DNA from 3 places in the Arthrobacter sp. Y3225116 genome. Region 3 is predicted to be linked to each of the others. Evidence: riboswitches for the same ligand, from Rfam matches in the RefSeq annotation. Region 3 holds a riboswitch; each other region holds the start of a gene.
What was found. A riboswitch is a leader RNA that binds a small molecule or an ion and turns the genes downstream of it on or off. The one in region 3 is predicted to bind cyclic di-AMP.
Positions count from the first base shown of each region.

Region 1: linked by a shared signal. The riboswitch ahead of AC5RV2_RS04255 (M23 family metallopeptidase) and the one ahead of AC5RV2_RS01805 (C40 family peptidase) in region 3 are both predicted to bind cyclic di-AMP.
Region 2: linked by a shared signal. The riboswitch ahead of AC5RV2_RS10715 (NlpC/P60 family protein) and the one ahead of AC5RV2_RS01805 (C40 family peptidase) in region 3 are both predicted to bind cyclic di-AMP.

Region 1 covers NZ_JBNHGL010000022.1:3,011-11,613, reverse strand. The annotation lists gene AC5RV2_RS04270 (thiamine pyrophosphate-binding protein) at 1-54, shown strand, start outside; gene AC5RV2_RS04265 (very short patch repair endonuclease) at 158-586, opposite strand; gene AC5RV2_RS04260 (aldo/keto reductase) at 737-1,681, shown strand; gene AC5RV2_RS04255 (M23 family metallopeptidase) at 1,763-2,716, opposite strand; cyclic di-AMP (ydaO/yuaA leader) riboswitch at 2,720-2,896, opposite strand; gene AC5RV2_RS04250 (GlcG/HbpS family heme-binding protein) at 3,372-3,773, opposite strand; gene fdhA (formaldehyde dehydrogenase, glutathione-independent) at 3,807-5,018, opposite strand; gene AC5RV2_RS04240 (FMN reductase) at 5,244-5,867, shown strand; gene AC5RV2_RS04235 (pyridoxamine 5'-phosphate oxidase family protein) at 5,966-6,391, opposite strand; gene AC5RV2_RS04230 (superoxide dismutase) at 6,537-7,166, opposite strand; gene AC5RV2_RS04225 (TM0106 family RecB-like putative nuclease) at 7,395-8,603, opposite strand, start outside.
Region 2 covers NZ_JBNHGL010000103.1:180-3,478, reverse strand. The annotation lists gene AC5RV2_RS10720 (NlpC/P60 family protein) at 1-646, shown strand, start outside; cyclic di-AMP (ydaO/yuaA leader) riboswitch at 1,156-1,324, shown strand; gene AC5RV2_RS10715 (NlpC/P60 family protein) at 1,329-2,123, shown strand; gene AC5RV2_RS10710 (HNH endonuclease) at 2,441-2,941, shown strand; partial or broken gene mobA (molybdenum cofactor guanylyltransferase) at 2,938-3,299, shown strand, end outside.
Region 3 covers NZ_JBNHGL010000007.1:23,256-31,858, forward strand. The annotation lists gene AC5RV2_RS01800 (MDR family MFS transporter) at 1-1,044, opposite strand, end outside; gene AC5RV2_RS01805 (C40 family peptidase) at 1,508-2,425, opposite strand; cyclic di-AMP (ydaO/yuaA leader) riboswitch at 2,429-2,593, opposite strand; gene AC5RV2_RS01810 (LysR substrate-binding domain-containing protein) at 2,843-3,775, shown strand; gene AC5RV2_RS01815 (MFS transporter) at 3,902-5,263, opposite strand; gene AC5RV2_RS01820 (MBL fold metallo-hydrolase) at 5,260-6,330, opposite strand; gene AC5RV2_RS01825 (aldehyde dehydrogenase family protein) at 6,616-8,079, shown strand; gene glsA (glutaminase A) at 8,084-8,603, opposite strand, start outside.

The DNA of each region.
Region 1 (8,603 bases), on a different contig from region 3:
AACGTCATCGTCGTCGAGACACTGCTGAAGATGTTTGCCCCCACTCACGTCTGACCCAACCCCGACGGCGGCCCCATGGCCGCGTTCCCTTGGCCAAGAGCCCCTTCACCCCGGATTCTGCCCGCGGGCGGAGGGGCTCTCGGCTCGGCGGTCCGGCTCAGGCGAGGAAAGCGACCAGCTTGTCCTCAAGCGCGGCCAGGTCGCCGGTTTTCTTGAACTCGCACTCCCAGACGGTGAGGACCTGCCAGCCGGCCGCCTGCAGCGCCGACCGTTGGGCTTCGTCGCGGGCAGCCGTACGCGTCCGTTTGGCTTCCCAGAAGCCGGCGTTGGACTTCGGCGCGTGCCGGCCGACCCTGCAGTCATGGGCATGCCAGAAGCAGCCGTTGACGAAGATCACTTTCCGCCGTCCGGCGAAAACCAGATCCGGTTTGCCCGGCAGTTTCCGGCCGCCTGCGCTGCCATGCAGGCGGTAGCGGTATCCCTTGGCATGCAGCAGTTTCCGGACCAAAAGCTCGGGTTTGGTGTTTTTGCCGCGGATTTTAGCCATGTTGGCGCTGCGCTGCTGCGGGGTCAGCGAGTCGGCCATACGTAAAGTCTAGGGGAGCGAGGTACTGCCCGACGGGGCTTCCGGCCGCCAGGCTGCGCCGTCCCCCGCGTCCGGGGGACGCGTCCGCCGCTGCTAGGTTAAACGTAAGCGGCATGCGAAGGCCGCCCCTGACCTTCGAAAGGACCTTCGATGCGCTTGATCGGCACTTCGGATATCAAGATCTTCCCGCTCGCTCTGGGCGGCAACACCTTCGGCTGGACCTCGGACGAGTCCGGTTCGCAGCAGGTGCTGGATGCCTTCACCGAGGCCGGCGGCAACTTCATCGACACCGCGGACAGCTACTCAGCGTGGGTTCCGGGTAACCGCGGGGGCGAATCCGAGGAGATCATCGGCCGCTGGATGGCGGACCGGAAAAACCGCGAATCGGTCGTCATTGCCACGAAGGTGGGCGGCCATCCGGAGCTCCAGGGACTGTCCGCGGTGAACGTGGCCGCTGCCGCCGAGGCTTCGCTGCAGCGGCTGGGCACCGAATACATTGACCTGTACTACGCCCATTACGACGACGACGGCACCCCGTTGATTGAGGCGGCCGCCGCCTTCGACGCCCTGGTGAGAGAGGGCAAGGTCCGCCAGATCGGCTTGTCCAACCTGTCCCCGGAGCGGATCGCCGAGTGGATGAACATCGCGCAGCAGAACGGGTTTGCGCTGCCGGTCGCGCTGCAGCCGCACTACAACCTGGTGGCCCGCAAAGACTACGAACAGGGCTACGCTCCGCTGGCCCGGGAACACAACCTCTCGGTGTTCCCGTACTCTTCGCTCGCTTCCGGTTTCCTGTCCGGCAAGTACCACTCGACGGATGACGCCGACAGCAGCCCGCGCGGCGGCATGCTCCGTGATTACCTCACGACCGAGGGCTTCGCCGTGGTGGACGCCTTGGAGACCGTCGCCCAGTCGCGCGGCATCTCCCTCACGACGACCGCGCTCGCCTGGCTGCTGACCAAGCCAGGCATTACCGCTCCGCTGGCCAGCGCCCGCACGCCCGAACAGCTGCCGGAGCTGATGGCCGCCACACATGTCGAGCTGACCGCCGACGAAGTTGCCGCGCTGGACCGAGCGTCGCAGCCCTTCGCCTGACCGGTTTTTAACGACGACGGCGATGCCCGCGTGGGCATCGCCGTCGTCGGTGGCGGAAGCTCCGCCGTCGTCGAGGGTGGGTCAGAGCCAGCCGGCCGGATCCACGAGCTGACCGTCCTTGACGACCTCGAAGTGCAGGTGGCAGCCGGTGGAGTTGCCGGTGGTGCCCAGCTGGCCGATGGCCTGGCCCTTGGCGACCTTCTGGCCCAGAGAAACGCCGATCGACTGCAGGTGGTTGTAGGTGGTCTTCAGCCCGCTGCCGTGCTGAACCACGATGCGGTTGCCGCCGCCGCCAACCTGCCAGCCGGCCTCGACGACCTTGCCGCCGTCGGCCGCATGGACAGGGGTGCCGCAGGCCATGGCGTAGTCAATACCGGTGTGCAGCTCGCCGGCAGCACCGGTGATCGGGTTCTGGCGGTAGCCGAAGCCGGAGGTCTGGTTCATGTTCGGGATCGGAGCGGCCAGCTTGCCGGTCGCAAAGCCGACGGTCTTCGCCTTGGCCGCGGCGGCCTTCTTGGCTGCGGCCGCAGCCTTCGCCTTCTTCTCCGCTGCAGCCTTTTTGGCGGCAGCTTCCTTCTTGGCCGCAGCTTCGGCCTTCGCCTTCTTCTCGGCCTCGGCCTTCTTGGCGGCCGCTGCCTTTTCGTCGGCCTGCTTCTTGTCGGCGGCCGCGGCGGCAACCTGGGCTTCCTCCTGGGCACCCTTGCTGGCTACCTTGGCCCGGTCAAACCCGAGTTCGGTCTCCTTGGCGGCCTGAATCTGCACGGGGCTTTGTTCCGAAGCGCGGTCGGAGCCGACGTCGGTAGTGCCGCCGGCCTGGGCCACCGGGACCACTGCCGCGGCCAGGATGCCGGCGGCAACGGCAGCCAGGCCGGTCTTGCGGGCGAGGGAGTAGGCCGCGGGGGATGCTTCCTTTTCGCGGCGGGCAGGGGAGCCCTCGCTGGAACGGGTGATCTTCGCCAGGGCGGAACGCGAGATCTTGGACAGGGAATTCGTGGGGGTGTCGGAACGGCGACGACCGCGCACAGGGTTGTTCACAGGGTTTCCTCTCTTGCGCCTGCGAAGTTAGCTGTCGGATTCGAGCGAGAGTTCACTCGGTCCTGCCGGCAGTCGGATTTCAGGGTTGGACTGTACCGGTGAGGACTTCACCCCGAGGTGCCCCCAAGCACCGTAAGTGGTTCCTCCGCCCCTGCCTTCGATCTAAAGCTCGATTCTTCCGGTCCGCTGGCAGGGTTAGACGGGCGGACCGGTGCCTACCTAGATAGATAGGAACAAATTCAAAATTACCGGAGCGACACGCGGCGTTACAAATTCGTTATCCGTGTTCCTTGTCACCAGAAGTGCGGCCTGGCAGCGATTTCTGACCCGTCCTGCCGGTGTTTGCGGGAGGCGCGGAGCCCCATGGCGCTCCCCGGCCGTGACCGATACCACGGCGCGCCGGAACTCCCTGTGGGCGTTCCGGCCGCTACCTCGCGCGCCTGGAAAATCTGCGCAGGCGGATCGTGGCGCAGAGTGCGGCAGCCGCGGATGCGCGAAGTGGTGACCGCAACAAGCAGTAGGAGGGGCGGGCGGGCCGATCCAGCCTAGGCCGAAAGTCCGGCGACGACGAGAGGGACGACACCCGCACAGCCGGTCGGCCGGTCCGGCACGCGGCGACGCCGGGGATCGGGCGCGCCCGCTGAAAAGCCCCAGGTTAGAGTGCCGCCGCTCCGGCCTCCGCCACAGACTGATCCTGCTCCCCGGAGCCGCCGCTGACGCCGATCGAACCGACCACCTGGCCGTCGCGGGAGAGCGGGATGCCGCCGGCGAAGATCATGATCCGGCCGTGGTTGCTGGCATGGATGCCGTAGAACTGGTTGCCCGGCTGCGAGTTGTCGCCCAGGTCCTTGGTCTGGATGTCGAACGCCCGCGAGGTGAAGGCCTTGTTGATCGAAATGTCGATGCTGCCCAGCCACGCCCCGTCCATCCGCACGTGCGAGACAAGGTTTCCGCCGGCATCGGCCACGGCGATGTTCATCGGCTGGCCGATGTCGGCGGCCTTGGCCTCGGCGGCGGCAATGACCCGGCGGGCGTCTTCCAGTGTGACGGTGTCCATGTTTGCTCCTAGATCCGAGGCCCGTCGCGGGGCCTAGCTGATGTAACCGTTGGGGTCGAGCACGTACTTGGTCGCGGCACCGGCGTCGAACTCCGCATAGCCCTTCGGCGCGTCATCCAAGGGGATGGCCGTGGCATTCACGGCCTTCGCGATCTGCACCCGGTCATGCAGGATGGCCATCATCAGGCCGCGGTGGTACTTCATCACCGGGCACTGTCCCGTGGTGAAGGAGAGCGACTTGGCCCAGCCCGTGCCCAGCGAGAGCGAGAGCGAGCCTTTCTGCGCGGCCTCGTCGATCCCGCCCGGATCGCCGGTGACGTACAGCCCCGGGATGCCCAGCGCCCCGCCGGCCGCAGTGATCTCCATCAGCGAGTTCAGCACGGTGGCCGGCGCCTCTTGGGCGTCCTTACCGTGCCCGCGGGCCTCGAAACCCACCGCGTCCACGCCGCAATCCACCTCCGGGACGCCTAAAAGCTGCTCAATCTGGTCCTTGGGATGGCCTTGGGAGACGTCCACGGTCTCGCAGCCGAAGCTGCGCGCCTGGGCAAGGCGGCCCTCGTTCATGTCCCCGACAATCACGACGGCGGCGCCCAGCAACTGGGCACTGGCCGCGGCGGCCAACCCCACGGGCCCCGCTCCGGCGATGTACACGGTGGAGCCAACCCCCACGCCGGCGGTGACGGCGCCGTGGAAGCCGGTGGGGAAGATATCGGAGAGCATGGTCAGGTCCATGATCTTCTCGAGCGCCTGGTCCTTGTCCGGGAACTTCAGCAGGTTCCAGTCGGCGTAGGGGACCAACACGTACTCGGCCTGGCCGCCCACCCAGCCGCCCATGTCCACGTAGCCGTAGGCGCTGCCCGGGCGCTCGGGATTGACGTTCAGGCAGATGCCGGTCTTCCGCTCCTTGCAGTTCCGGCAGCGTCCGCACGCGATATTGAAGGGGACGGAGACGATGTCGCCGACCTTGATGAACTCCACGTCGGAGCCGACGTCGACGACTTCGCCGGTGATTTCATGGCCCAGGACTAGGTTCTTCGGGGCAGTAGTACGGCCCCGGACCATGTGCTGGTCGGAGCCGCAGATGTTGGTGGCAACGGTGCGCAGGATGACTCCGTGCGACACCTGCCGGCCCACGTTGTCCGGGTGGACCCCCGGACCATCCTTGAGCGTGAAACTTGGATAGTCGATGTCGATCACTTCGACCTTGCCGGGTTCCTTGTAAGCCACTGCTCGATTGCTGCTCATGGGGATTCCTCTGATCCGAAAGTCACGGGTGGTGGGTGCCACGGTAGCCCTCTTGGACGGGGGCTGGCTAGGGTTGAGGCGGCCTTGCGCTTCTTGCGGGCCGACGCCCGCCGCGCAAGCGTGGCGACCGCGGGCCTCCGTCGTCGGCATGGCCCGGAATAATCTTCGCAGTGCCTTGGTTGACCCATCTAGATGCGATTGCATGAACAAACCAGGAGGGTCTCAGTGTCAGAGCGCAAGATCGTTGTTATATCCGCCGGACTCGGCGTTCCGTCCTCGAGCCGGATGCTGGCTGACCAGTTGGCTGCCTCTGCCGTGGACCAGTTCCGCTTGAAGGGCGTCGAGGCCGAGGTTCGACTGGTGGAGCTGCGCGATTACGCCGTCGATATCGCCAACAACATGGTGACCGGCTACGCCGCGCCGAAGCTGGACGAAGTGCTCAAGGCAACCGTGGCAGCCGATGCGCTGATCGTCGTGACCCCGGTCTTCAGCGCCTCCTACAGCGGGCTGTTCAAGTCCTTCTTCGATGTGGTCGAGCCGCGCGCGCTCGCCGGCAAACCGGTGCTGATGGGCGCCACCGGTGGCAGCGCCCGCCACTCGCTGGCCCTGGACTACGCCGTCCGTCCGCTGTTCAGCTACCTCCGTGCCCGCACCGTACAAACCACGGTCTTTGCCGCACCGGAGGACTGGGGTGCCGGTGAGGCGGGAACCGGCGGACTGTCCGAGCGCTCGGACCGGGCGGCCGCCGAACTGGTTGACCTGGTGGAGGGCGCGCCGGTGACCGAGCGCGGCCGCGGCGGCGTCGAATCCAAAAGCTTCGAGGAGATCCTCGCCAGCGTCGGCCACTGAATGAGCAACTACCGCTGAGCAAGACGAAGGCCCGGTCGGGAGTGGTTTAGCGATGCGCACGCGCGCAGCGCGACCACCCGAACCGGCCTTTGCTGTGGCTAAAAACGTTCGGGTTGTTGACCCAGTTTGAAGTGGCGTCCGCTGATGCTGGCCGGCTTCACTTCCACAAAGAAATCCTTAAGGGTCGGGATCCAGGTCTCGACCGGCAGCGCTTCGGCGGCCGCGATGTCCTCCTGATCCTGCAGTACGCGGGCCGTGCCTTTGACGACGACGCTCCATGCTTCCTCGCTGCTGATGCCGTCGGCCTCGAACAAGACCTGGTCGTTGATCGTCAATTCGGCCAGCTTGGTGCCCGGCGCCGTGCGCAGGACGAGCCTGCCATCGCGCGCGACATAGTTGATGGGGAAGATGTCGGTTTCCCCTGCGGCCGTGAGGACGAGGCGGCCATGCTTCGTCCTCTCCAGCAGCATCCACGATTGCTCGTCGCTGAGCTCAAGGACTGCGTCGTCGTGTTCGAACATCATGCCTTCATCCTTCTGCATCGGTTCGGCGAAAGGAAGTCCCTGGTACAAACGGACATCTTAACGACGAGGCACCGCCGCCGGGCCGGTTGTCCGGCCCAGCGGCGGTGCCTGAGTTATCTCCCGTGCCCGAGCACGGCCGGCAGTGTTACTTGGCCGGGGTGATCAGCGCGGAAGCGCCGGCGCGGGCGGCGTCGAAGCGGGCTGCGACGTCGGCCCAGTTGACGATGTTCCAGAACGCCTTGACGTAGTCGGCCTTGACGTTGACGTAGTCGAGGTAGAAGGCGTGCTCCCACATGTCCAGCATCAGCAGCGGAATGGTGCCCACCGGGATGTTGCCCTGCTGGTCGTAGAGCTGCTCGATGACCAGGTTGCCGCCCAGGGGTTCGTAGGCCAGCACGGCCCAGCCCGAGCCCTGCAGGCTCAGCGCGGCGGCGCCGAAGTGGCCGCGGAACGCGTCGAAGGAGCCGAAGTACTCATCGATGGCGGAGGCCAGCTCTCCGGTGGGCTTGTCGCCGCCTTCCGGTGAGAGGTTCCTCCAGAAGATCGAGTGGTTGGTGTGGCCGCCCAAGTGGAACGCCAGGTCCTTCGACAGCTTGGGCACGTTGCCGAATTCGCCCTTGGAGCGGGCCTCGGCCAACTGCTCCAGCGCGGTGTTCGCGCCGGCCACGTAGGTGGCGTGGTGCTTGGAGTGGTGCAGCTCCATGATCCTCGCCGAGATGTGCGGCTCGAGGGCCGCGTAATCGTAGTCGAGCTGGGGCAGTTCGTACTTGCTCATGTTCTTCCTCTCGTCGGAATTACTGTGCGGAAAACTACTCAGTGCACACTTCCAGCCGGCACGGACAACGGGTGGTTGGCCCGCCAAGCTGCCAATCCTCATTCAAACATGACCGAGGCTGGCACCGTAGCGAATTTCGCCACTGACGTAGCCCAGCATCCGCAGCCCGACGGGCGGTTTGCCCCCTGAGACGACATTTCCACCTCCAGAGAGCGGGCGCGGTGGGGGTCAATCCGCGCAGTCACAGAGGCCCGCGAAGGCCCCCAGCTCCTCCAGGCCGGCGGGCCGGGCGGGCAAGTAGTCGGTCAGGGCGCGCGAGCGCACGATGACCGCCCGCCACTGTCCGCGCGAGACGGCGACGTTGTTGCGGTTCCGGTTCAGCACGAATTCCATGCCGCGCGGCGCCTCGGCCGCGGCGGACACGGCGGTGGAAACGATCACGACCGGCGCTTCCTGGCCCTGGAACTTGTCCACCGTGCCTACCCGGACCTCTGCCAGTCCTGCACCGTCCAGCACGGAACGGATCAGCTGGACCTGGGCGTTGTAGGGTGCCACCACGAGGATGTCCGTTCCGGCCAGGGGGCGCGGCCGGGCCGTGCCGTCAGCGCGCCAGGGCAGGCCCAGATGCCGGCGGACCTGGGCCAGTACCTCGGCGGCCTCTTCGGGCGACGACGTCGCGTTGCCGTGGTGGTTCACGTACACGCATTCCACCCCGGGCGGAGCCCCTTCCAGCTGCCGCAGCGCGGCGGCCGGCGCCGACTTGAGCCGCCCCTCGTAGGCCAGGACGGAGACGGCCCGGCACAGGTCCGGGTGCATGCGCCAGCTCAGGGCGAGGAAGTAGCCCAGCTCCGGCGGCAGCGTGGCATGGCCGTCGGAGAGCCACCCGAGCGCCGACTCGTCGACCGGTTCCGGATGCGTTCCCTGGGTGACCTGGGGCAGCTGCTGCGGGTCACCCAGCAGCAGCAGGCGCCTGGCGGCCCGGGAGACGGCCAGCGTGTTGGCCAGCGAGAACTGGCCGGCTTCGTCGATGACCAGCAGATCCAGCGACTTCGGCGGGACAGCAGACCCCGTCATGGTCCATGCCGTGCCGCCAATCAACGCGCCCCCCGGAGAAGCGAGCAACCGGGCCACATCGTCCGTACTCCGGTTGGGCCACGGCAGGTCGTGGTCGCCGTTGGGTTTCTTGGCAACGACTTCCGGCGGCACGCCGGCCTTCTCGATGGCGGCGCGCAGCATGTTGTCCACCACGGCATGCGACTGGCCGACGACACCGACCTTCCAGCCCCGGGCCACCAGCCGGGCGACCGCGTGCGAACCGACGTAGGTCTTGCCGGTACCTGGCGGTCCCTGGACCGCCAGGTAGGAATCGTCCAGATCTGCGACGGCGGCGGTGATGGCGTCGACATAGCCGACCGGGTGGTCCTGGACCTCGGGCAG
Region 2 (3,299 bases), on a different contig from region 3:
TGTGTCCGCGAATGCGGGAACCATGGGACGTCAGGGTGCCGTGATCGCCGCCGCTACCGGCCTGGTTCTGACCGGTACCATCCCGGCCCAGGCTGTCAGCGCAGACCGAGGGGTCGAGGCCCCGGCCCGCGTGCAGGTGGAAGCCGTGCAGGCCTCCGCAGCCGTGAAGCTGACCTTCGAACGCGCGGGGATTACCTCCACCCCCGCACCAGAGCCGGTTGTCCAGGCCGTCTCCAACGAGATCAACCCCACGACCGGCAACGACGCCGGGTCGAACGAAACCAAGACCGTCAAGAAGGCCGGCGAGGCTGCCGCCAGCGGAGCCGCAGGCGCCATTGTTGCGGCCGCCTACGGACAGATCGGTGTCGCCCAGGACTGCACGGCCCTGGTCGAGAACGCCCTGCGCGCGGCAGGCTTCGCGGTGGGCGACCTGGCCCCGGCGCAGTTCTTTGCCTACGGCACCCAGGTGTCCACCCCGCAGCCCGGCGACATCATCTACTACGCCAACGGCGGCGCCGGCGTGGCCCACGTGGCCATCTACGTCGGCAACGGCCAGGCGGTCCACGGTGGGTGGGCGGGCTACAGCACCGTCCTGGGCAGCGCCTACATCGGCTCCGGCCCGGTCTTCATCCGCCCGGCAGGCTAAACCCTTCCTGTCACGGCCATCTCGCGGCGCGTCCTTCGGGGCGCGCTGCGGGCGTTAAAAATACGGTGCGCGGAGAACCTGCGCGGAGAACCTGCGCGCAACGACGGCGCGGCGCCACGCGCGGAAGACTTGCGCGGAAGACTTGCGCGGAGACGGCGCGGTGATGACGGCCCGGAGCCGCCCGCGGAAGACTTGCGCGAGAGCGGCCCGCGAAGACAGGTCCGGAGCGGCCCCGCAAAGACGGGCCCGGCGCCACGCGGAAGACCCGCGCGGAAACGGCGCCTGGAACGTCCGCACAGCCCCGAGACACAAGCGGCACGCTTCGTACCAGCCCCGCCCCGGAACCGCCCGGAAGCAGGGCTCCGAGGGCCTGTCGTAATCAAAACATCACCGCGCCGTGATCAGAATGTGACAATGCGTGATTGATCGTATACGCTCTAACGCGTGCCAGTTGCCAAACGGCTGGGACCTCCGGGTGGATTGCCGAGCTCTGCCACCGTCCGGAGTCCGTTCGCAAAAAACTTCGCGGGCAGAGGCGGGGGAACCAAATTCGGGCTCCGTACAGGAACCCTTGGGGTTAAGTCGTCAGCACTCTCAGGCATTGCCGGGGAGGGCTGCGGCCGGATGCACTCCCATCCGAACCCGACAGCTCACCTCGCAGGCATTGGGAGAGGCCTTTAACGTGTTCAATGACACCGCTACGGGGCGCCACCGCGCCGTTTCCGTCCGCACCAACCCGCTGGAGACGATTTCCAAAGCCGTCTCGTCCAATGCCGGATCCATGGGTCGCTCGGCAGCCGTGATCGCTGCCGCGTCCGGATTGGCCCTGACCGCCGCGGTTCCCGCGCAGTCAACCTCCATCGAACGCACCGCATCCACCGTGTCCGTTCCCAGCCGCGTGCAGGTGGACACCGTCCAGGCTTCGAGTGCCGTCGAGCTGACCTTCTCGCGTCCCGCCATCAAGTCCACTCCGGCCCCGGAGCCTGAGCCTGTTGTCGAAGCCGTGGCCGAAGAAGTGGCCCCGGTTGTCGAGGAGGTCGCAGACACCGCCCAGGGCGCTGTCCAGGCCGCCGCTCCCGCGGTCGAGGTCAAGGCAGCCGCCGCCGCTCCCGCGGCCAAGGCAGCGCCGGCCAAGGCCGAAGCTTCCGCCAGCGGCGTGGCTTCCACCCTCGTGTCCTCCGCGTACGGCCAGATCGGCATCTCGCAGGACTGCACCGCCATGGTGGAGAAGGCCCTGCGCGCCGCCGGCTTCTCGGTGGGCGACCTGGCACCCGCACAGTTCTTCAGCTACGGCACCCAGGTGTCCACCCCGCAGCCGGGCGATCTGCTCTACTACTCCGACGGCGGCGCAGGCGTTGCGCACATCGCCATCTACGTGGGCAACGGCCAGGCCATCCACGGCGGCTGGACCGGTTACACCACCGCACTGGCCAGCGCGGACGTCGGATCCGGCTACGTAGCCATCCGCGTCAACTAGGCAACAGCCTTCTCCGGTCCGCAGGGACCGTCCCGACGGCCCCGGTCCACGCCCAGCGCGTGCACCGGGGCCGTCGGCGTTTCTGGGCGGACAGACGCCTGGGCGGACCGGCCTGGCCAGGGCCCAAGGCGGGCCCCACGGGTGCCCCGCGCCTGCCGCCGGACCGCCGACGGCACCATTCTGACGGCCCACAGGCGGCGAAAAAGTTAGCGCGGAACGCACTCGCCGTCATACTCTTTGACTGTCAGTGCAGAAAATCCAGTCCCGGACCGGGATCTGAAGCACCGGTCGGGTTGGCCAGACCTAGAGGAATGTGCATGCGCACACTCGTTCTGAATGCTGGTTACGAGCCCCTGGCGGTTGTCACCTTCCGCCGGGCGCTGCTTCTTGTGCTCACCGGCAAAGCCAGCGTGATTGCCGAAGACGGAGACCCCGTCGTCGGCCCCAACGACATACTGGGCCGACCCTCGGTCATCCTGCTCAACCGCTACATTAAGATGCCGTACAACAAGGACACCGCGGTGACCCGCCGCGGCGTCCTGCGCCGCGACAACCACCTCTGCGCCTACTGCGGCAAGACAGCCACCACGGTGGACCACGTCAAGCCCCGGTCCCGCGGGGGAGAAGACAGTTGGGAGAACCTGGTGGCCTGCTGCCTGCGCTGCAACAACGCCAAGGGCGACCGCACGCTGGCCCAAATGGGCTGGAGCCTGCGCTTCACGCCCCGGCCGCCCAGCGGCGCCCGCTGGCGGATCCGCGACCTGGACCGTCCCGCCCCGGCCTGGAGCCAGTTCCTCGACACCCATACCGCCGCGTGACGGCTCCGGTTTTCGACGCCGTCGTGCTGGCCGGCGGCCGGTCCTCGCGCCTGGGCGGCAGCCCCAAGGCACTGTTGCGGCTCGAGGGAGTCACCTTGCTGCGCCGCACGCTGGAGGCCGTCCGCGGGGCCCGGCGAATCTCCGTCGTCGGGCCCGATGACCTGTCGGAGGAAGTGGAAGCTTTCCGCCGCACCCTCGTTCCGCGGCCGCTGCGGCTGACGCTCACCCGGGAAGACCCGCCGTTCTCCGGCCCGGCAGCGGGCATCGCGGCGGGGATGCAGGCGCTGTCGCGGGACGACGACGGCGGTGCCTCCGCGCGGGCGCGGGACGACGACGGCGGTGCCTCCGTGCGGTCTCC
Region 3 (8,603 bases):
GAGCCGGCCAACGGCCGGGGCCAGCAGGCCCATCAACAGCCCGCCCGGCAGCAGCATCAACCCGACCTGCAGCGGCTCGAGCCCCAAAACCTGCTGCATATATATAGGGAGCAGAATGATGGTGCCGAACAGTGCGGCCATGCTGACAGCCATGAGCCCGACGGACACGGAGAAGTTGCCGGAACGGAAGGTCCGCAGGTCCAGCAACGCCCTGTCCGAGCGCTGCAGCCGAACCTGGCGCAGCAGGAATGCCAGCAGCCCCACGCCGCCGGCCGCAAACGCAACCCACATGGCGGCACCCGTGCCCGGCCCCGCCGTCGTTGTTCCGTGCCCGGCGCCGACCTGGCTGAGGCCGTAGATCAGGCCGCCGAAGCCGATGGCGGAGAGCGCCACGGACGGCAGGTCCAACGGCACCGGCCGGGGCTCGGTCACGTTCTGGATCCGCCGGTTGCCGACCACCAGCATGGCCAGAGCGATCGGCAGCACCAGCCAGAACATCCAGCGCCAGGACAAGGTGTTGAGGATGATGCCGGAGATGGTCGGGCCGATGGCGGGCGCCACCGATATGACAATCGAGACGTTGCCCATCGTCTTGCCGCGGTCCTCGGCCGGCACCAGGTTCATCAGCGTGGTCATCAGCAGCGGCATCATGATCGCGGTGCCCGACGCCTGCACCACGCGGGCCACCAGCAGCACCTCGAACCCCGGAGCAAGCGCGGCCAGCAGCGTTCCCGCGGAGAACAGCGCCATCGACGCGGTGAAGACCTGACGGGTGGTGAAACGCTGCAGAAGGAACCCGGTCACCGGGATGACCACCGCCATCGTCAGCATGAACGCCGTGGTTAGCCACTGCGCCGCGCGGGCGCTGATGTCCAGGTCGACCATTAGCTCGGTCAGCGCCACGGACATGATGGTCTCGTTCAGGATCACCACGAACGCAGAGACCAAGAGGATGCCAATCACGCGGTGGTTCCGGCGCGACTCATCAGCCGTCAGCCCGCTGCGGGCAGGTCCGGGCCGTGCCGAGGCTCTGTTCGTCGACATGTCTTTATTCACGGGAAGATCCTCGAGTGGAAATCGTGCTGTTGCGGGCGGCCGGAAACAGCCCAAAAACGCCGGGCGCAGGCGGAGTAGTAGCTTAACCTGCCCCCGCTTACTCCTATTCCCGGCGGTCAACCTCGAATAAACAACGACGCCGGTGCTCACCGCCGGGCGCGAACCGCCACCTGCGGGGGAGGGGTGCGCGTGATGGATTCTCCCACCGGTCCTTTTCAGGAGGAACATTCCCCCCGCATAGAAGTGGATAGAGTCCCGCTTGCGCGGTGAAAGAGGAGAAGCCCGCCAAGCATGGAACCCGCCATTAATTAAAAGAGGTGCACTCCCGTGTCACGTTGAAGGAGACAGCGCATAAAGAGGAGAAGCCCCGCCGGCGCAAGGCCGACGAGGCTTCCCTGTGATCCTGGACCGGCCGTTGGGGGAATAGCCGGTCCAGGAGTCTTTGGGGTGGTTACATCGTGTAGTAACCGGTAACGGGCATGGCGTTCACGTCGTGCACCAAGGTGCCCTGGCTCGGGTTCAGGGCGCTGATCATTTTGCCGCCGCCCAGGTAGATGCCCACGTGGCCGCCGCCGTTCTGCACCACCAGGTCGCCCGGCTTCGGGTTGCTGGTCGGGGTCAGGGCGCTGCCCTGGTGCTGGCTGAGGCGGGGCAGGTCGACACCAGCCTGTGCGTAGACCCACTGGGTGAAGCCGGAGCAGTCCCAGCCGGCAGTGGAGGTGCCGCCCCAGACGTAGGGCGTTCCCTGTGCCGACATGGCGATGTCCACGATGCTCTGGTTGCCGCCGGTGGAGGCGGGCTTGATGTCGGCGCTGGCCAGCGAGACAGTCGCGGCGTCGGTCGACGCAGCCAGGGTCGTAGCGGCTCCGCCGCCACCCTGCGCTGCCTGGCCGCCACCGGACTGGGCGCCCTGCGCGGAGCCGGTCAGCGCGATCTGGTCGCCCGGGTAAATGATGGAGTACGCGCTCAGGCCGTTGATGGCCAGCACGTCCTGCACATTTTGGCCGTACTGGGCGGCAATCGTGCCCACGGTGTCGCCCGCGACCACGGTGTGCGTGGTGGCACCTGCAGCGGCACCGTCGTCGGCAGCCGAGCTAGTAACGGAAGCGCGCTCCACCTCGAAGCCGGCGTTGGCCGGAGCGGCAACGGTGTCCGTCGCATTGGCAGCGCCGTAGGTCGGGACCGTGACATCGGCGGCGGCATTGGCCGGCAGGCCGGCACCCAGCATCAGGCCACCGGCGGCGGTGACGACGGCAGCGCCGCGGCCGACGGTTCCGGCGCGGGACGAGACAGCCTGGGACAGACCGGCCACGGTGGTGTTGCGGACCGGGGTGGCACGGTGGCGTGCGCGATTGTTTTTGAGCAGCAAGAAGATACCTCTCCCAATGCCTGCGAGGTAAGCTGTCGGGTTCGGGTGGGAGTCACCCGGCCGTGCGGCAGCGCGGTATGCACTCCGTACGACTTAACCCCAAGAGCCCCAAGAGGGGCCCGGAATGTGGGTCCCCCGCCTCTGCCAGATGTCTAGCGAACGAACTCGGAAAGGCTGGCAGAGCTAGGCAATACCCTCCGAGGACATCGGCGCATGATCGCCGACGTGCTGAAAACACTACATAACGGTTCGGTAACTGTCCAAGCGCTGAAATTTACCTGTGGATAACCTGAGAGCCATCTTCCCGTCAGGGGCGAGCAACCCCCAGCGACCGTTGCAAGGCGTCCGTCACGGTACATCGGGCGCAACAATCGGCTGGTTACGCCGCCGGTGCGGGCCAACTTGTACGCTGGCAGAGTGGTGGACTTCACGCTTAAACAGCTGCAGTACTTTGTTGCAGTCGCCGATCACGGCTCAATCTCGGCCGCCGCGGCCGCCAGCCACATCTCGCAGGCAGCCATGTCCCAAGCGCTGACAGAGCTGGAACGGATCGTCGGCGCGCAGCTGATGGTCCGGCACCGTTCCCGCGGAATCGCCCTGACCGGCGTCGGGCAGCAGTTCCTGCGCGACGTCCGGAGCCTGGTCCGGCATGCCGACGACGTGCAGAACAGCATCATCGAGCGCCAGCAGGGGTTGGTCGGCCCGCTGGCCATCGGCTGTTACAGCACCCTGTCCGCCTTCTGGGTTCCGGTGATCAGCGAACGGTTCATCAAGCCGCATCCGCGCCTCACCGTGACCATGGAGGAAGGCGAGGCCGCCGAGCTGCAGCACCGGATGCAAGAGGGCTATCTGGATGCGGTGCTGACGCACACGCGGCACCTGTTGCCCGGCGTGCAGGCCCGAACCGTCAAGGAAGGCCGGCCCTACGTCCTGCTGGCCGCGGACCACCCGCTGGCTTCCCGCAAAAGCGTCCGGCTGGCCGAGCTGGCCGAAGAGGACTTTGTCTCGCTGGACATCCCCACCGTGCGCGACAACCAGCTGGTCAATCTGCGGCTGTCCGGGCTGGATCCGAAGATCGCCTGGCGTTCGTCGAGTTTTGAGGCGGTGCGGGGCATGGTGGCGCGCGGCCTCGGCTACACCGTGCTGGTGCAGCGGCCGCCGGGCAACTACAGCTACGACGGGCTTCCCCTGGCCACGGTGGAAATCGACGGGCCGGTCGGGCACAGCGACGTCTGCGTGGCCTACGCCAGCGTCACCCGGCCCAGCCTCAGGCTGCGGGCATTCCTGGACTTCTGCGCCGAGGTCGGCGGCGCAGCGGCGAGCGGATGGGATGAGCATACGACGGCGTAATCCCGTCCCGTCAGTTCGGCGAGCAAGGTGACGGGCGGGCATACGACGGCCTGACCCCGCTTAACCGCGACGGCGGCCGCTGCCCCGGGCAACGGCCGCCGTCGCGGTTAACCATGGCTGGAGGAACTACATGCTCTCCGCGGTAAGGTCCTGGTCCTTTCCTTCCTTGATCGCCAGGATGCACAGCCCCGCGAGGACGAAGGCGCCGGCCCAGACCGTCGCCACCAGCCACAGCTCGCCGCCGGCCGCCAGCACCAGGCCGCTGGCGATCATGGGCGTGAAACCTGCGCCCAGCGTTGAGGAGAGCTGGTAGACCAGCGAGGCGCCGGTGTAGCGCATCCGGGTCGGGAACAGCTCTGCGGTGAACGCCCCGAACGGGCCGAAAATCGTGCCCTGGATGACGCCGTTGGCCAGGAACAGCCCGATCGCGAACAGCCACAGCGTCCCGAGCTCCAGCATCCACATGATGGGGAAGGCCAGTACCGCGCCGGCGGCGATGCCGATCAGCATCACGGGCCGGCGGCCGAGCTTGTCGCTGTGCCGGGCCGCAAACCAGATGGCGACGACGGTCAGCGCCGCGCCCAACGCTTTGACGTTGAGGACGCTCGTCCGGTCCAGGCCGACCTCGTCCACCACATAGGAGATGGCCCAGACGGTCATCAGGCCCTGGACGGTGTAGGAGCTCATCCCCACCAGCGTGCCCATGATCACGTTCTTCGGGTACTTCGTCAGCACCTCGAGAATCGGGATCTTCTTCTCCTCGGCCTTGTCCTCCAGCGCCAGGAACAGCGGGGACTCGGCGACCTTGAGGCGGACGATCAGGCCGATGCCCACCAGGACGATGCTGATCAGGAACGGCAGCCGCCAGCCCCAGGTCAGGAACTGCTCGTCCGGCAGCACGGACACGGCCGAAACCGCCAGGGTGGCCAACACCGCACCGGCGGGACCTCCCATGTTGGCGAAACTGGCCGCGAACCCGCGGCGTTCCTTCGGAGCGTGCTCCAGGCCCATCAGCATGGCACCGCCCCACTCGCCCCCGACGGCCAAGCCCTGGACGATGCGCAGGACGATTAGCGCCAGCGGAGCCGCCATGCCTATCTGGGCCGTGGTCGGCAGCAGGCCGATCAGGGTGGTGGCCACGCCCATGAGCACCATGGAGGTGATCAGCACCCCCTTGCGCCCCAGCCGGTCACCGAAGTGGCCGAAGATGATCCCGCCGAGCGGCCGGGCGATGTAACCGACCGCCAGTGTGGCGAACGAGGCGAAGATCCCCACCGCGGGGTCCAGGTTCACGAAGAACACCGTGTTGAAAACCAGCGCCGCCGCGGTGGCGTAGAGGATGAAATCGTAGAATTCGATGGCGCTGCCCAGGAAGCTGGACGCCAGGATGCGCCGCATTTCCGGGGTGTTGAGGCTGGGAACCTTCAGGTCCCCGGGCTGCCTGTCGTTCGCGGCAGGGGCCGACGCCGTCGTCGTGTCATTGCTCATGGTGCAACCGCCATTTCGTCATGATCGGCGACTCCGGTGAATTCCGGGTCGCTGGAAGAGAAGGAGATAACGTCCAGATCGTCGGGGATCAGGAACGTGCCGTTGAAGTCCTTGCCGTGTGCCTGCCAGACGGCGTCCGGCGTGGTTCCCGGCACCAGATGGTGCAGCGCCAAGGTGCGTGCTCCGGCCTGCCGGGCAATCGCGATGGCGTCCTGCGGCGAGGTGTGGGACCTGCGGTGGTGGTCGATGGAGGCCCGGGCTTCGTCGGAATCGATGCTGCCGTACGCCCGCTGCACCCAGTCGAAGTCGATGGCCTCGTGCAGGAGCAGGTCCGTGCCGCGGGCCAGCCGCACCAGGTTCTGGCAGGGGGCGGTGTCGCCGGAGATCGTGACCGACCCTTCGGCCGTGTCGAACCGGAAGGCGAAGGCGGGTGCCACGGGCGGATGCTCCACGAGGGTGGCTGTCACGGTGACCAGCTCATCCCGGTAGATTTCGAACGGCTCCATGCCGGCCGGCGTCGGGTTCTGGTTCGGGTGGTAGCCGATGGCGTCGGGGACGACGATGTCTTCGGCCACGAAATAGTCCAGCGGCGAGGGGCGCAGAGCGTCGATGACCCGGTCGTTGAGATCGGTGGCGTACGCCTGCATCAGGTGGTGGAACATGTCCCGGGTGCCCGGCGTCGGCAACTGCGGAAAAACGGGCGACGGCGGAACCGTGGCGCGGGGTGAAGCCGGCGGCAATTCTCCCCGGTCGCCCGGTCCCAGGATGCGGATGCTCCGCTGGCCCGGCGTGAGGGTGAACAATCCGAAGATGGCCAGCCCGGCCAGATCGATCGTGTGGTCGGAATGCAGGTGGGTCAGGAAAATCCCGCGCAAGGACGAAACCTGCAGGCCGGCCTTCATCAGCTGGCGTCCGACGCCGTTGCCGGCATCCACCAAGTAGACGGCATCGCCGACGACGACGGCGGTGGCGATGCCGGTGCGGCGGCCTGCGTTCTCGCCGGTCCACCAGCGGGGACCGCCCGCCGTGCCCAGCGTGACGACGTGCGGCGTGAGGGAATGGGTCATGGGTCGAGCTCCTCGGAAGTCTTTCCGCCTGTGGTGCCGGCGGAACCTGAATTCCATGATGCGGCTCACACACACTTTCGTAAAACGGTAATAACCGACCAACTTAAACGGTTTCACTTATGACCGGGCAGCCCGTCGGCCGCCGGCGGCCCTCATCCGCGGGCCGTCCCATTGTCCGGGCACGACGGCGGGAGTAGGCTCCGCCTTATCCGGGCCGCGGGGACGGCCGGAGCTTCGGCTGTGGCCGGCGGCGTGGCCCAGCCACTTCGGAAAGGAATGAGCGCCATGCCCATCACGCGTGAGTTGATCATCAACGGCGAGCACGTCCCGGCAGCCTCCGGCAAGACCACCGAGGACATCAGCCCCTACACGGGCGAACCCTTCGCCACCGTCGCTGCCGCCGGGCCGGAAGATGTCACGCGAGCGGTCGACGCGGCCTCGGCGGCCTTCGACGGTTGGGCCGGAACGCCTCCCACCCAGCGGGCCAAGATTTTCCTGAAAGCGGCAGACCTGTTCGAGGAACGGATGCAGCAGGGCATCGAGCTGATGGCCGGCGAGGTGGGCGGCGTGGCGGTCTGGGCCGGGTTCAACGTCCAGTTGGCCGCCAACATCCTGCGCTCGGCCGCCGCCGCCACCACCGCCCCTCGCGGCGACGTGCTGGCCACCGACCTGCCCGGCAAGTTCTCGTTCTCCGTCCGGCAGCCCTACGGCGTGGTGGCGGCGCTGTCTCCGTGGAACGCGCCCTTCATCCTGGGGATGCGGGCCATGGCCATCCCGATGGCCGTGGGAAACACCGTGGTGCTCAAGCCCAGCGAGGACGCGCCGCTTTCCTGCGGCCTGTTCCTGGCGGACGCGTTGCTGGATGCGGGCCTGCCCGCCGGAGTGCTGAACGTCATCACGAATGACCGGGCGGACGCGAACGAGGTGGTGAGCACCCTGGTCTCCGACCCCCGCGTTCGGAACGTGAACTTCACCGGTTCCACCAAGGTGGGGCGCATCGTCGGCACGCTGGCGGCGCAGAACCTGAAGCCGGCGGTGCTTGAGCTCGGCGGCAAGAACTCCCTGGTGGTGCTCAAGGACGCCGACGTCGACTACGCCGTGCAGGCGGCGACCTTCGGCTCGTTCATGAACGCCGGGCAGATCTGCATGTCCGTGGACCGGGTGATCGTGGACCGCAGCATTTCCGAGGAGTTCTCGAGCCGGTTCGCGGAGAAGGTCGCCACACTGCCCACCGGGGACCCGATGAAGCAGGACACGGTGATCGGACCGCAGGTCACCCAGGCCTCGGCGGACCGGCAGTACGCGCTGATCGACGACGCCGTGTCCAAGGGTGCGACGGTGCTGGCCGGCGGCGGGAAGGCGGCCCAGGCCGTGGTGCCCGCGACGGTACTCTCCGGGATCACCGAGGAGATGCGGATCTACGACGAGGAGATCTTCGGTTCGGCGACCACGGTGATGGAGGTGGACGGCCCGGAACAGGCGGTGCAGCTGGCGAACGACACGCACTACGGCCTGACCTCCGGTGTCATCACGGAGAACCTGGCCGCGGGCATCGAGGTGGCGCAGCGGCTCAAGACCGGCATCGGCCACGTCAACGACCAGCCGGTGCTGGACGAACCGATGGCCCCGTTCGGCGGCATCCAGCAGTCGGGCTACGGCAAGTTCGGCGGGCAGGCCGGCATCAATTCGTTCACCGAGGAGCGCTGGATCACCATCCAGCAGAACGGGCACGCGCAGTACCCGTTCTGAGCCGTCAGTCGCGGATGCGCACGGCCGTTTCACGCATGTATCGGTCCACGTGCGCATACGCGTCGCGGGTCAGGGCTTTCCAGAGTTCGACGGCGAGGCGCGGGTTTTCGCTCTCCAGCCGGCTCATGGTTTCGGCCGAAAGGAGCCTGACCCGGACGGGGCCATCCGCGCGCACGGTGGTCTCCTGCCGGTCCGCGCTGCCCAGCGCCATTTCGCCGAACGTCATGCCGGCGCTGAGCGTGGTGAGTTTGACTCTGGTGTTCCCCGGCCCGGCGGAGGTGGTGGTGACGCGGCCGGACAGGATGAAATAGACGCCGGCGAAGCGCTGGCCGACCCGGCGGATGAGCTCGCCGTCGTCATAGCTGCGCTCTTCCATCAGCTCCGCGAGCGCGGCGGAGTCCTCCGGGTCCAGCGGGCTGAGCGCGGGGGAGTCGGGCACCTCCACGGTGGCGGGCCGGCAGAGCTCGTCGCCGTAGCCGGCGATCAGCCGGTTTTCGGCGAATTCGACGGCGGTGCTGCGGGTG